3 regions of the Pseudochelatococcus sp. genome follow, and region 2 is predicted to be linked to each of the others. Evidence: riboswitches for the same ligand, from Rfam matches in the RefSeq annotation. Region 2 holds a riboswitch; each other region holds the start of a gene.
The links. A riboswitch is a leader RNA that binds a small molecule or an ion and turns the genes downstream of it on or off. The one in region 2 is predicted to bind cobalamin.
Positions count from the first base shown of each region.

Region 1: it holds a riboswitch for cobalamin, as region 2 does, so the genes downstream of both, metE (5-methyltetrahydropteroyltriglutamate--homocysteine S-methyltransferase) here and cobW (cobalamin biosynthesis protein CobW) in region 2, are expected to answer to the same signal.
Region 3: it holds a riboswitch for cobalamin, as region 2 does, so the genes downstream of both, ACOYJQ_RS13370 (TonB-dependent receptor plug domain-containing protein) here and cobW (cobalamin biosynthesis protein CobW) in region 2, are expected to answer to the same signal.

Region 1 is NZ_JBMNUS010000019.1:6,738-11,827, reverse strand. It holds gene metE (5-methyltetrahydropteroyltriglutamate--homocysteine S-methyltransferase) at 1-1,883, opposite strand, end outside; cobalamin riboswitch at 1,985-2,229, opposite strand; gene ACOYJQ_RS18370 (arsenate reductase ArsC) at 2,283-2,684, opposite strand; gene ACOYJQ_RS18365 (UPF0262 family protein) at 2,734-3,222, opposite strand; gene hisD (histidinol dehydrogenase) at 3,307-4,599, opposite strand; gene ACOYJQ_RS18355 (DUF2948 family protein) at 4,583-5,083, opposite strand.
Region 2 is NZ_JBMNUS010000001.1:532,071-537,160, reverse strand. It holds gene ACOYJQ_RS02250 (cobyric acid synthase) at 1-1,359, opposite strand, end outside; gene cobO (cob(I)yrinic acid a,c-diamide adenosyltransferase) at 1,387-2,001, opposite strand; gene cobU (bifunctional adenosylcobinamide kinase/adenosylcobinamide-phosphate guanylyltransferase) at 2,050-2,571, opposite strand; cobalamin riboswitch at 2,764-2,975, shown strand; gene cobW (cobalamin biosynthesis protein CobW) at 3,015-4,082, shown strand; gene cobN (cobaltochelatase subunit CobN) at 4,117-5,090, shown strand, end outside.
Region 3 is NZ_JBMNUS010000008.1:164,721-169,810, forward strand. It holds gene ACOYJQ_RS13365 (DNA translocase FtsK 4TM domain-containing protein) at 1-2,642, opposite strand, end outside; cobalamin riboswitch at 2,918-3,103, shown strand; gene ACOYJQ_RS13370 (TonB-dependent receptor plug domain-containing protein) at 3,220-5,090, shown strand, end outside.

The sequences.
Region 1 (5,090 bases), on a different contig from region 2:
CGGATGCCGGCGGCCTCCAGGTCGTTCACCTCGTCGCGCAGCGCCAGCGCGATCTGGCGGCAGACATCGGCGCGCGGCAGGTCGTCACGCACGAAGGACCATTGCAGCATGGTGATGGGGCCGGTCAGCATGCCCTTCACGGGCCTGTCGGTGAGCGACTGGGCATAGGCGCTCCATTCCACCGACATGGGCCTGGGGCGCGAGACGTCGCCGAAGATGATCGGCGGGCGCACGCAGCGCGAGCCGTAGCTTTGCACCCAGCCGGCCCTGGTGAAGGCATAGCCGTCCAGCAGCTCGCCGAAATACTGCACCATGTCGTTGCGCTCGAACTCGCCGTGCACCGGCACGTCGAGGCCGATCTCGTCCTGCCAGCGAATCGCCTTCGCCGTCTCGTCGCGCAGGAACGCGTCGTAACCCGCGTCGTCCAGCTCGCCGCGCGCGTGGGCGGCGCGGGCCTTGCGCACTTCCGCCGTCTGCGGGAAGGAGCCGATGGTCGTCGTGGGGAAGAGCGGCAGGCCGAGCGCCGCATGCTGCGCCTCGCGCCGTTGGGAGAACGGGTGCGCGCGCCGCGCATCCTCGGGCCGCACGGCCGCAAGGCGCGCCGCCACCGCCGCGCTGTGGATGCGGGGAGACGCCGCCCGCGCCGCCACCGCCGCGTCGGAGGCCGCAAGCTCCTCCTTCACCGCCTCGCGCCCGCGTGACAGCGCGCGGCCGAGAATCGACAGTTCGTCGAGCTTCTGGGCGGCGAAGGCCAGCCAGCTCTTCAGTTCGGCGTCGAGCCCCGTTTCCGCGTCGAGGTCGTAGGGAACGTGCAGCAGCGAACAGGAGGGCGAGACGATCAGGTGATCGGTGCCGCGCTTCGCCGCGACGGGCTCGATGCGGTCGAGGATCGCCGACAGGTCGGCGCGCCACACGTTGCGGCCGTCGATGACGCCGAGCGACAGGGCAAGGCCGGCGGGCGCCCGCCTGACAACATCGTCGAGCTGTTCGGGCGCGCGGGCGAGATCGAGATGCAGCGCCGCCACCGGCAGCGCCAGCGCGGTGGCGAGGTTGTCGCCGAGCGCGCCGAAGTAGCTCGTGAGCTGGATCTTGAGGCCGGGCACGGCGCGGGCGAACATGTCATAGGCCGAGGCGATGGCCTGACGCGTGGCGTCGCCGATGTCGAGCGACAGCACCGGCTCGTCGATCTGCACCCAGTCGGCGCCGTGGGCGGCGAGGCGGCGCAGGATCTCCGTATAGACCGGCAACAGGCCCGGCAGCAGCGACAGCGGATCGACATCCCCGTCGCGGCTCTTGCCGAGCGACAGGAACGTCACCGGCCCGACCAGCACGGGGCGGGTGTGGTAGCCGAGCGCCTTGGCCTCGCGGAACTCGTCGACGATCTTGGTCGAGGCGAGCGAGAATTCCTGACCGCGCGAGAACTCCGGCACCAGATAGTGGTAGTTCGTATCGAACCACTTGGTCATTTCGAGCGCCGGCAGCCCTTCGGCCACTCCCGCCGCATCGCCGGCGCATCCGCACGCCTCGCCCTCGCCGTGTCCTTGGCTGTGGCCTTGGCCCTGCGTGCCCCGCGCCAGCGCGAAATAGGTGTCGAGCGATACCTCGCCGCCCTTCCAGCCGTAAAGCGCCGGAATCGCGCCGACCGTCACCGCGGTGTCGAGCACCTGATCGTAGAAGGAGAAATCGTTCGACGCGATATGCGTGACGCCGGCGCGGCGCTGCCACGCCCAGTTGTCGGCGCGCAAGCCCGCCGCCACCGCGGACAGATCGTCCGATCCGGTCTTGCCGGACCAGTAGCTTTCGAGAGCGGTTTTCAGTTCGCGGCGCGGGCCGATGCGCGGCAGGCCCAGAGCGGCGACAATCACATCTGATGAAGAAGACATTCGGCTATAACCCCATGACTTGACTGGGGGCAAAAGACCGAGCGGACGCGCGCGGGGAGCATGCGCCCCCGCGATCAGCGACCACCGGGAACCCCGCCCGAGGACGATTATGCGCCGTGGCAGGTCTCCTGGCTCGCGGGTCAGCGCGCCCCTCCGGCCTTCCCGGAGCCTGCCTTTTCCGGGCCGCTCCAGTGACACGAATTGGACGGGCGCTCGCCGCCGACAGTTGCGGGGTGCAGCTCCGGCATCGAACCGCGACCGCCTGCGCGACCGCCGTCCTGAACCGGATTCCCTCTTCGCTTCGCCGCCTGAAACGGGGCGAAGAACCACGACCCATGCACTATGGCAGATCGGCGGCAATGGTCAAGTATGTATATAAAGATATGTTTATATCGTTGTTCAGGCCGAAGGACTGAACCGCTCCATGATGCGTTGCTTCAGGCCGTCGCGCACCGAGCGATAGGCGTCGAGCCGCTGGTCGCGCGATCCCTGCGTGGCGGTGGGATCGAAGGTCGGCCAATATTCCACCTCGACGGCCATGGTGCGGGTGAGTTCCATCGCCCGGTGGTGCGCCTCGGGCGAGAGCGTGACGATGAGATCGAAGCCGGTATCTTCCAGCTCCTCCAGCGATCGGGGCGTATGGCCGGCGAGATCGATGCCGATCTCCTCCATGACGGCGACGGTGAAGGGATCGATGACGTCCGGGCGCACGCCGGCGGATTCGACATAGAGGGAGCGGCCGAAATAGTGGCGGGCGATGCCTTCGGCCATCGGCGAGCGCACGGCGTTGAGCGCGCACATGAACAGAACGGACTGGATGCGGCGCCCCGCCGCCGCGCCCAAGGCCACGTCAGCCCTTCCAGTGCAGGGCGAACAGCAGCGTGAACAGCCGGCGGGCCGTGTCGAAATCGACATCGAGCTTGCCGGCCAGCCGTTCGCGCAGCAGCTCGGACGCCTCGTCGTGCATGCCGCGCCGGCCCATGTCGATGGCCTCGATCTGCGAGGGCGTGGCGGTGCGGATGGCGGCGTAATAGCTTTCGCAGATCAGTTCGTAATCCTTGATCACGCGGCGGAAAGGCGTCAGCGACAGGAAATGCGCGACGACATGCGTGCCGTCCTCCTCGCGCACCTCAAGCAGCAGTTTGCGGTCGACAAGCGCGATGCGCAGCGCGTAAGGCCCGCCGGCATGGCCGGCGACGGTGAAATGGTTCTCTTCGAGAATATCCCATATCGCGACCGCGCGCTCGTGTTCCTGATCGGGATTGCCCCGCCCCAGCGAGGCCTCGTCCAGCGCCACGGACACGAGACGGTGGCGCTTGTCGTCATCAGCGCTTGTCACGGCACGACCTTTCGGTTCGACTTGACCTTCCGGCAAAAAGAAGGATTCCGGCTTCCGGGCTCATCATTTCGCCCCGCGCCGCTGTCAAAGATTGAGACGGATGCTGACGGAACGGGCGTGCGCGTCGAGGCCCTCGGCCTCGCCCAGCGCGATCGCCGCCGGTCCGACATGGCGCAGGGCCTCCGCCGTGCAATGCAGGATGGAGGTGCGCTTGAGAAAATCCGGCACGCCGAGACCCGAGGCGAAACGCGCCGAACGCGCCGTCGGCAAGACATGGTTGGGGCCGCCGACATAATCGCCCACCGCTTCCGGCGTATATTGCCCGATGAAGATCGCCCCCGCGTTGCGCACCGCCCCCGCCAGCGCCTCCGCGTCGCCTGCTGCGATTTCCAGATGCTCAGGGGCGATGCGGTCGACGAGCGGCACGGCATCCGCCAAGGTGGGCACCAGCACGATCGCGCCGAAATCCTCCCAGCTCCGCCGCGCGATGTCGGCGCGCGGCAGGGTGGCGAGTTGCCCCTCGACCGCGACCGCGACCGCATCCGCCAACGCGGCGCTGTCGGTGACGAGGATGGATTGCGCCGCCGTGTCGTGCTCCGCCTGCGCCAGCAGGTCCGCCGCCAGCCACTCGGGATTGGCGTCGCCGTCCGCCAGGATCAGCACTTCCGACGGGCCGGCGATCATGTCGATGCCGACACGGCCGAACACGCGCCGCTTCGCCGCCGCGACATAGGCGTTGCCCGGCCCCACGATCTTGGCGACCGGCGCGATCGTCCGCGTGCCGTAGGCCAGCGCCGCGACGGCCTGCGCGCCGCCGATGCGGTAGAGTTCGTGGACGCCCGCCATGCGCGCCGCCGCCAGTACCAGCGGATTGACCGCGCCGCCGGGCGTCGGCACCGCCATCACGATGCGCGGCACGCCCGCCACCTGCGCCGGCACGGCGTTCATCAGCACGGAGGACGGATAGCTCGCCGTGCCGCCGGGCACATAGAGGCCCACCGATTCGATGGCCGTCCAGCGCCAGCCCGCCGTCACGCCGGCCGCGTCCGTGAAGCGCTCGTCGGCCGGTTTCTGCCGCTGGTGATAGGCCGCGATGCGCACATGTGCCAATTCCAGCGCCGCCAGCGCCTGCGGCGGCGCGGCCGCCAGCGCGGCGTCGATCTCGGCATCGGTGATGCGCAGGCCATCGGCATCGAGAGTGAGCGAATCGAAGCGGGCGGTGTAATCGATCACGGCCGCGTCGCCGCGCGCGGCCACGTCGGCGATGATGTCCCGGACGGCGGCGTCGACATCTTCCGCGACCTCGCGCTTGGCCGCGAGAAGCGCACGGAAAGCAGCCTCGAAACCCTCGTCGCGCGCGTCAAGTCTTACCGGCATCCGATCCTCCGTCACCGCCATCGTCCGGCCGATGCACGGGGCGGTTTTCCACCTCCCACATCGGGCCGAGATCCTTCATCTGCGCTTCTATGCATTCCACTTCAAGCCGAATGGCGGCCCCGCCGGAAAACTCCAGGATGACGGCCCCGGACGGCTTGTCGCCTTCCAGAAAATAAACCGCCAGCAGGTTGAGCGGCAAACCCGACTCCGCCTTTTCCAGATAGCGGTGGCGCACGGCGCGCACCTGCTCGAAATGCAGCGCCGTCAGACGCCGCCGGGGCGCCTCGCCCGGCGCGCGCTGCCAGTCGAAACGATGCAGCGCCAGCACGAAACGGCGCTCGCGGGGCAGATAATGCAAATCTTCGTGCCGGACGGATGCATCCTGAAGATGCGCGGAAATCACGTCGAGATCGCTTTCATCCAGCGCCAGCAGCCTCAGCAGCCGATCGCCTTCCGCCTCTCCGGCCGTATGGTTCTCGCTCATCGCCCCG
Region 2 (5,090 bases):
GTAATCCTCGCCCGCGCTCGCGCCGCCGAGACGCGCCAGCCACGCGGCCCGCTGCGCATCATGCGCGAACAGCCCGTGGACGTAGCTGCCGAAGACGCGCCCGTCCGCCGAGACCGCGCCGTCCGCGCGCCCGTCGTCGAAACGGGCGAAGGGCCGCGCGGCATCGGGGCCTTCGCTCACACCCATGTGCATCTCATAGCCGGCGAACCGCACGCCGTCGCGGCTTTCGCCCGCCACGAGTCCGAGCTGCTTGTGCGGCGCGAGGCGGGTGGCGACATCCAGCAGGCCGAGCCCCGCAACCTGCGCCGGCGCGCCCTCGATGCCCGGATCGTCAATGACGCGCCCGAGCATCTGGTAGCCGCCGCAAACCCCGAGCACGAAGCCGCCCCGGCGCACATGGGCCCTGATGTCGACATCGAAGCCGGCCGCGCGCAGCGCCCGCACTCCCGCCACCGTCGCCTTCGATCCCGGCAGCAGCACGAGCCGCGCGTCGCCGGGAATGGCGGAACCGGGAAACACGCGCACGAGTTCGACGCCCGGCTCAGCCTCCAGCGGATCGAGGTCATCGAAATTGGAGATGTGCGGCAGGATCGGCACGGCGATCCTGATTCTTTCCGCGCCCCTTTCGCTTTCGGCCTTCCGGCTCCGCTCCAGCCCGAGCGCATCCTCGGCGGGCAAGCGGCGCGCCTCGGGAAAATGGGGCACCAGCCCGAAGGCGCGCCAGCCGGTGCGCGCGGCGATCAGATCCATGCCCGCCGCGAACAGCCCCGGATCGCCGCGAAACCGGTTGACGATGAAGCCGCATATCCGCGCCGCGTCGGCGGGATCGAGCACGGCCTGCGTGCCGACGAGGCTCGCGATGACGCCGCCGCGGTCGATATCGCCGATCAGCACCACCGGCGTTCCCGTCGCGGCCGCGAAGCCCATGTTGGCGATATCGTTGGCGCGCAGGTTGACCTCGGACGCGCTGCCCGCGCCTTCCACCAGCACGATATCCGCCTCGTCCGACAATCGCCGGAAACTGTCCAGCACATATGGCATCAGCGCGGCCTTGAGCGTCTGATAGCGGCGCGCGTCGGCGTGATCGCACACCCGGCCCTGCACGACGACCTGCGAGCCGGTCTCGCTTTGCGGCTTCAGCAGCACCGGATTCATGTGCACGCTCGCCGGCACGCGGGCGGCGCGCGCCTGAAGGGCCTGCGCGCGGCCGATCTCGCCGCCGTCGACCGTGACGGCCGCGTTGTTCGACATGTTCTGCGGCTTGAACGGCCGCACACTGAGCCCGCGATCGGCCAGCGCCCGCGCGAGCCCGGCGACGATGAGCGATTTGCCCACGTCCGACCCCGTGCCCTGAAACATCAACGCCCGCGCCGGCCGTTTCATCCGTCAGAACTCGATTCCGGCCTGCGCCTTCACACCGGCGGCGAAATGGTGCTTCACCGCGCCCATGTCCGTCACCAGATCGGCGGCGGCGATCAGATCGGGCCTGGCGTTGCGGCCCGTGACGACGACATGCAGATCGGCGCGCCGGTTGCGCAGCGCATCGACCACCTCCGCGAGATCGAGATAATCGTAGCGCAGCGCGATGTTCAGCTCGTCGAGAATGACGAGGGCGAAGGCGGGATCGTCGAGCAGTTCGCGCGCCTTGTCCCACGCCCGGCGGGCGGCGGCGATATCGCGCTCCAGATCCTGCGTTTCCCAGGTGAAGCCCTCGCCCATCGTGTGCCACACGACGCGCTCGCCGAAGACCGAGAGCGCCTCACGCTCGCCCGTCTTCCACGCGCCCTTGATGAACTGCACCACGCCGACCCGCCCGCCGTGCCCCAGCATGCGCAGCGCCAGCCCGAAGGCCGCCGTCGACTTGCCCTTGCCGGGGCCGGTGTTGACGATCAGCAGGCCCTTTTCCCCGGTCTTCGCGGCCACTTCCGCATCCTGCACCGCCTTGCGGTTCTGCATCCGCGCCTTGTGGCGACGCGCCTCTTCCTCGGTGATTTCCGTCATTTCCGCCCTTTCCGCCGCGGCATCCGCTTGCTCATTTCACATGCATGCTCATTTCACCTGCATCGCCAGCCCCGCGACCATGAACAGCACGTTGTCGGCCTTCTGCGCAACCATCTGGTTCAGCCGGCCGGCGGCATCGCGGAAGCGGCGCGCCAGCGCGTTGTCCGGCACGATGCCGAGCCCCGTCTCGTTGGAGACGACGATCCACGGCCCGCGCGGGCGGGCGAGCGTCCCTGCCAGACGCAGGCTTTCCGCCTCCACGTCGCGCCCGTCCGGCGCGAGCATGACATTGGTCAGCCACAGCGTCAGGCAATCGATGAGCACCGGCGCGCCTTCCGGCATGGCCGCGAGCGCTCCCGCCAGGTCGAGCGGCTCCTCCACCGTGATCCAGCCCGCCGGCCGGCGCGCGGCATGGGCGGCGATGCGCGCGCGCATCTCCGCGTCGTAAGCCTGCGCGGTGGCGATATAGCGCCACGGCGCGGGCCGCTCCATGAGCAGCCGCTCCGCGTGGCCGCTCTTGCCGGAACGCGCGCCGCCCAGCACGAAAGTCAAGGATGCGCCATGCGACACGAAACCCGCCCGCTCCGAAATGACGCCCCGAAGGGAGCGATTCCCGGTTCAACATACAGCATCGGGCCGGATAGTGTGCGCTTTTCGGGAAAACCGGATGCGTAAACAAATGGATAGGGCGACAGCGCGATTGCGCCCGCACCCGCGCGCCGCCGATGCCGATCTGCGCCGTTGACAGGGTTCGCGCCCCGGCCCTAGATGGCGTGGACGGTCTTGCCCCGTTTCGGCCGATGCGGGGGAAGCGAAGAGGGAATGCGGTGCGCGGGCGCTTGCCCGCAAGGCCGCGGCTGTTCCCGCAACTGTAGCCGGAGAGTTCTTCCGCCTCGCGCCACTGGGATGCCGGGAAGGCGGCGGAGGAACGACGATCCGGGAGCCAGGAGACCTGCCGTCACCCGATTCACTCTGACCGTCCGGCGGGAGCACCGGACAGGGAGCGCATTCCGATGGCTGATTCCGCCTTTTCCGCCGCCCGTGGCCGGGTGCCGTGCACCATCGTCACCGGCTTTCTCGGGGCGGGCAAGACGACCCTCATCCGCAACCTCATCGCGCAGGCCGACGGCCACCGCCTCGCCGTCATCGTCAACGAGTTCGGCGACGTGGGCATCGACGGCGAGATCCTGCGCGGCTGCGGCGTCGAGAACTGCCCGCAGGACAACATCGTGGAACTGGCCAACGGCTGCATCTGCTGCACCGTCGCCGACGATTTCGCCCCGGCGCTCGACCGCATTCTGGCACTGGAGCCGCAAGTCGAGCACATCCTGATCGAGACCTCCGGCCTCGCCCTGCCCAAGCCGCTCGTGCAGGCGTTCCGCTGGCCGGCGATCCGCGGCCGCGTCACGGTCGACAGCGTTATCGCCGTGGTCGACGGCCCGGCGCTGGCGCAAGGGCGCGTCGCCGCCGATCATGACGCGCTCGAAAAGCAGCGCGCGGCCGATGAATCCATCGACCACGACGATCCGGTGGAGGAAGTGTTCGAGGATCAGATCGCCTGCGCCGATCTCGTCATCGTGTCCAAGGCCGACCTGCTGGATGACGCCGGCCGCGCCCGCGTCGAGGAGACGCTGCGCCCGCATCTGCGGGCCGCCGTCAGGGTCCTGACGGGCGTGAACGGCAAGGTCGACGCCGGCGCGGCGCTGGGGCTCGGGCTTCTCGGGCTGGGGATCGGCGTCGAGGACGCCATCGAGAGCCGCCGCACGCACCACGACGACGAGGCGGATCACGAGCACGACGATTTCGACAGCTTCGTCGTCGAGCTGCCGGCGATCCGCCGGCCGGAAGAGCTGGCAAGGCGCGTCAGCGAAGCCGTCGAGGCCGCCAACGTCTTGCGCCTCAAGGGTTTCGCCCATGTCGAGGGCAAGCCGCTGCGCCTGCTCGTGCAGGCGGCGGGGCCGCGCGTCGAGCATTATTACGACCGGCCGTGGACCGCGGGCGAGACGCCGCGCACGCGCCTCGTCGTCATCGGCCTCAAGGGCATCGACCGCGCGGCGGTCGAGAAGATTCTCGCGGCCTGAGCCCGTCGCGAGACCATATCGCAAAGCGTGAGCCATGCATCTGCTCGCCACCACCTCCGCCTCGCTGGACGACCTGATCGAACCCGTCGATCTCGGCCAGTCTCCCGCGCCGATGGCGGCGCTGTCCCTCACGGACAGCGACCTCGCCGGCCTCGCGGCGGCATGGCGGCGGGCGGGGGATGCCGTGCCGGCCCTGCGCCTCGCCCATCTGCGCGACCTGCGCCATCCGATGTCGGTCGACCTGTGGATCGAACGGATCGCGCGCCACGCGCGCGTCGTCGTGGCGCGGGTGCTCGGCGGCTATGACTGGTGGCGCTACGGCTGCGACCGGCTGGCGGCGGTGGCGCGCGAGCACGCCATCGCCCTCGCGCTGCTGCCCGGCGAATGCCGCGCCGACGACGAGCGGCTCGCCGCGCTCTCCACCGTCCCGCCGCAGGAGCGCGCCGCCCTCCTCGCCTGCTTTCGCGAAGGCGGGCCGGACAACCTGCGCGCGCTGGTGCGGCGCATGGCGGCGCTCGCGGGCGCGGCGGTGGCGGCGCCGGAAGCCCGGCCGGTAGCCAGAGCAGGCTTCTACCTGCCGGGGGAAGGCATCGTGCCGCTCGCCCGCTTCCGCCCGCTGGGGGCGGAAGCGGACGATACGCCTTGCGTGCCGATCGTCTTCTACCGCTCGATGCTGCTGGCCGCCGACGTCGCCCCCGTCGACGCGCTGTTCCACGCGCTGCGGGCGCGGGGCATCGCCGCCGTGCCGCTCTTCGTGCCGGGCCTGCGTGACCCGGAGGCCATCGCCGCGATCGAGGAAACGGCGAGAAGCCTGCGGCCGGCCGCCATCGTGACGGCCACCGCCTTCGCCGCCGGGGCCGGCGCCGGGGAAAGGCCGCTGTTCGACCGTCTCGGCGTGCCGGTCTTTCAGGCCGTCGTCGCCACCACCGACCGCAAGGCCTGGCTCTCCGGCCAGCGCGGGCTCACGCCCGCCGATCTCGCCATGCATGTCGTGCTGCCGGAGCTTGA
Region 3 (5,090 bases), on a different contig from region 2:
GTGGCGAGGATGACGTGGATGCCGGCGGCGCGCGCCATCTGCGCCAGACGCTGGATGGTCCCTTCGATCTCCTTGCCCGCGACCATCATCAGGTCGGCCATCTCGTCGACGACGATGACGATGTAGGGCAGCGGTTCGAGGTCCATCATCTCGTCTTCGTAGATGGCCTCTCCGGTATCCTTGTCGAAACCGACCTGCACGGTGCGGGTGATGACCTCGCCGCGCGCCTTGGCGTCGCGCACGCGGGCGTTGAATCCGTCGATGTTGCGCACCGACAGTTTCGACATCTTCTTGTAGCGCTCCTCCATCTCGCGCACGGCCCATTTCAGCGCCACGACCGCCTTCTTGGGATCGGTGACGACGGGCGTGAGCAGGTGCGGAATGCCGTCGTAGATGGAAAGTTCGAGCATCTTGGGATCGACCATGATCAGCCGGCATTCCTCGGGCCGAAGCCGGTAGAGGAGCGACATGATCATGGTGTTGATGGCCACCGACTTGCCTGAGCCCGTCGTGCCCGCCACCAGCAGATGCGGCATGCGCGCCAGATCGGCGATGACGGGTTCGCCGCCGATGGTCTTGCCGAGACAGAGCGCCAGCTTGAACTTCGACTTCTGGAACTCCTCGGAGGCCAGCGATTCGCGCAGGTAGACGGTTTCGCGCCGCGCGTTGGGCAGTTCGATGCCGATGGCGTTGCGGCCGGGCACCACCGCCACGCGCGCCGAGATCGCGCTCATGGAGCGGGCGATGTCGTCGGCGAGCGAGATCACGCGCGAGGATTTCGTGCCCGGCGCGGGCTCCAGCTCATACAGCGTGACGACCGGGCCGGGGCGCACGTGGATGATGTCGCCGCGCACGCCGAAGTCTTCGAGCGTGCTTTCCAGCAGCGCCGCGTTCTGCTCCAGCGCATCCTCGGAAATGGTGTCCTTCGGTCCGGTGGGCAGCGCGAGCACCGACAGCGGCGGCATCTCGTACTCGCCGGCAGCCGCGATCGTCTGCTGCACGCGGCGCGTCGTGACGCCGGGCGAAGGCTGCTGGCGCGCCGCCGGCGCTTCGACCACCGCCCGCCGGGAAACCGGCGCTTCCGTGCGTGCGGGAACAGCGGGCCGCGGCGCAGGTCGGGGAGCGGGTTGCGGCGCGCGGGCCGCGACGGGCGGCGGAGCGGCGGACGGATCGTCGTCGTTGGAGGGCGCGAGCGCGGGCGGGCGCATCGTGTGCCGCAAGATCACCGGCGGGGCGAGGGCATCGTCGTCGGGAGACGGCTCGTCCGCGAACGGACTGCCCGCATGCGGGGCGTCGCCGCTGAAATCCGCCTCCTCGCCACGCGGCGGATCGAACACCAGGCGATCTTCCGGCCGGCCGCTTTCGGTGTCCGCCGGCGACAGATCGACCTCGACGCCATAATAATGCTCGTCGCCCGGCGCGTCGCGGAAAACGCCGCGATCGTCCGCGTTCTCGAATGCCGGCTCGTCCGCCGGCGCGAAATCATCCGCCAGCGACATGTCGTGCGCGTCATCGCCCCGCGTCAGGCGCTGGCGCTCGGCCAGTTCGCGATCGGTGCTGCGCGTGAAGCGCACGTTGGGCGGTAACTGGAACGGCTTGCGCCATGCGGGAACCTCGTCCCGCATCTCTTCTGCGGGCGGCGGAAGATCGGGCGCCAGCCTTTCCGCCATCGTTTCGGGCTCGAAAGCGGCCGGCAGATCCGGGGCGGCGGCAGGGATATGCACCTGCACGCGCGAGGAGCGCTCCCGCGCGGGAGCGAAGGCCGCGACCTCCGGCGGGATGTCGTCGAAAGCGTCGATGCTTGCAGGGGTGGCCGGCGCAGGCGCAGCCGGCACGTCCATCGGCTGATACACGCCGGCGAACATGGGCTCCTGCATGGCGCGCGCGGTTGCCGGCGCGCGCCTATCCAGCGGATCGGGCCGGCGAAACCGGCGCACGAGGGCCGTTTTCGCGGTCATCAGCGCATGAATCGCCGCACCCAGCGACACGATGCCCCAACCGGGCTCATCGCGGCCGTCGTCTTCGGCCGGCGACATCTCGTACGGATCGTCGGGGGAAGGCTCGCGCGCCGGCTGCGCGAGGCCGAAACCCGACGCCGCCGACAAAGCGAGTATCGCCACCGCCGCGTAGATAAGGCCCCCGATCAGCGCGCCGATGCCGCCACCGCCGAAAAGTCCGTGCCCGCCGAACAGCAGCGCGTCGCCCACCACGCCGCCGAGCCCGGAAGGCAGCGGCCAGCGAGCGGTTTCCGGCAAGGCGCTCGCCACCGCGGCGGCGGCGCCCGCGCCCACCAGCCAGAGCCCCAGCCGCAGCAACGGCCGCGGCAGGGGGCGGCGGCTGACGAGCCGGATCGCCCACACCGCGCAGGGCAAAAGCAGCGCCACCGAGCCGAGACCGAAAATCTGCATGGTGAGATCGGCGAAAACCGCTCCCGGCCGGCCCAGCATGTTGGCCACGCGCCCTTCGGTCGCATGCGTGAGGCTCGGGTCTTCCACAGACCACGTCATCAACGCCAGAACGGCGGCTCCGACGAAAGCAAGCAGGCCGAGGCCGGCCAGTTCGGCGGCGCGCTGGGCCAGGAAGCGGCGCAGCGCGTCGGAGATATCATCGGCGTGGGACGGTGTCCGTCTGATGGTTCGCATGTTTCGGATAGCGCTCGCGGAATGGCTTGATTCGCGGGCAAATGTACCTTGGGGCCGGTTAAGCCCGAATTAACTCTCCAACATGATTTGGCGGTTAAGTCGATGGCGTGTCTGCTATAATCATTTCGTCAACGTCGATTGCGGCTTTTGCACGCCTTATATGACGTTATTGCGACGTGACGCTCGCCGCTTTGTGTCAATCGTGTCGCGTGGCGGCCTGTCCCGTTTTGACGGCGCGACGTCGACGGGCCGGCTTTGACAGCTCGACCTGGGCAGGATAATTTCTCCGCGACGGTTCCTTCGGGATGAAAAGGGAACGCAGTGAGCGCGCGCGAATCTGCGGCTGTCCCCGCAACTGTGAGCGGCAGGCTTGCGCCATGATGCCACTGGACCTGTGGTCCGGGAAGGCGGCGCGGGCGGCAACCGCGAGCCAGGAGACCTGCCGTCGAATGTGGTCACAGCGGATCGTCGGTCGGGGTGTGCCGATGGAGCTTGCCGTTTTCCTTGACGGATAAGCGGTGGTGTCTTGTCGCGGTGACGTGCCGATACGTGCGCCGCGCGAGCGTCCGGCGCCGCCTTGAGAGGTGCCGCCGTGTTCCTGTTCCTTGCCTCCGGGTCGGTGCGCTTGCGCCGTCTGGCCGTTCTGTTCTCTCTTCCGGCGCTGGCGGTCGCCGGCCTGACGGCGCCCGGCCGGGGTGTCGCTCGGGAGGCGGCGTCTTTCACGCTGGATGAAATCACGGTAAGCGCCACCGCGCTGCCTCTCCCCGTCCGGCAGGTAGGTTCGTCGGTGACGGTCGTGACGGATGCGGATATCCAGCGCGCGCAGCGGCGCACGGTCGCGGATGCGCTCGCCACCGTTCCCGGCGTGAATGCCGTCCGGACCGGCGGCCCCGGCGGGCAGACGTCGCTGTTCGTGCGCGGCACCAACGCCAATCACGTCAAGGTGCTGATCGACGGCGTTCCGGTCAACGATCCCTCGACGCCGGGCGGCGCATTCGATTTCGGCCATCTGATGACGGCGGATGTGGCGCGCATCGAGGTGCTGCGCGGGCCGCAGAGCGGCCTTTACGGCGCGGACGCGCTGGGCGGCGTCGTCAGCATCACCACGAAGGCGGGCGACGGCCCGCCGCGGGCGGCGATCGAGGCCGAGGGCGGATCGTTCGGCACGTTCAATCAGCGCGCCAGCCTTTCCGGCGGCGACGGGCGCTTCGACTATTTCTTTTCCGCCGCCCACCTGCGCACGGAAGCGACGCCGGTCACGCCGCCGGAACTGGTGCCGCCCGGCCAGCGCGTCAACGACGATTTTTATGACAACCGGTCATTCGCCACCCGGCTCGGGGTAACGCTTTCCGACAGCGTTCGCCTCTCGGTCGTCGGCCGTTACACCGATGCGCTGCTGAAGAACACGACCGACGGCGGCTGGCCCGGCGCGCCGAACGCGGCCCGCAGCGAGCAGCGCAACAAGCGCTTCGTCACCCGCGCCGAGGGCGTCTGGTCGCTGTGGGACGGGCGCGTCGCCAACACGTTCGGCATCGGCTACGCCAACGAGGATCGCGAAAGCCGCGAGCCGGCGACCGCCTTCGGGCCGGGCAGCGTCAGCAATTATCTGGGAGAGCGGACGATCTACGACTGGCGCACGGATATCGCCGTCGCGACCGGGCACAAGCTCATCCTCGGCCTCCAGCACGAGCGCGAACGCCTCGACGACGACAGCCTCGTCGTCTCGTCCGGCAACAGCGCCGGTTTCGTAGAGTGGCAGGGGCAGGTCTTCGACCGGCTGTCCTTCGCCGCCAACATTCGCCACGACGACAACGACGATTTCGGCGCTCACACGACATGGCGCATCGCCCCCACGCTGACGTTGCCGGGGCTGGAAACGCGCCTCAAGGCCAGCGTCGGCACCGGCTTCAAGGCCCCCACTCTCAGCCAGCGTTTCATGGACTCGCGCCCGCTCTACAACTTCTACGGCAATCCCGATCTGTTGCCGGAGGAAAGCACCGGATACGACATCGGTTTCGAGCAGCCGCTGGCGGGCGAGCGCGTGCTGATCGGCGCAACCTATTTCCACAACGATATCGACAATCTCATCAACACCAACGCCGATTTCACCTCCTATACCAATGTCGGCAAGGCGACGACGCGCGGCGTCGAGGCTTTCGCGGCGGTGGCGCTGACGCGGACGGTGGATCTGCGCGCCGATTACACGTTCACGCTCGCACGCGACGATATCGCCCGGCAGGAATTGCTGCGCCGCCCCCGCCACAAGGCGAGTTTCACCGCGCGCTGGCAGGCCACCGAGCGGCTGGGCCTGTCCGCGACGGCGATCTACATCGGCCCGTGGGTGGACGGCAACCGCGACTTCTCCATCCCGCGCCTGCGCGCGTCGGGCTATGCGACGGTCGACATCGCCGCCGATTACAAGGCCGACGACAGCACGGCGATCTTCGC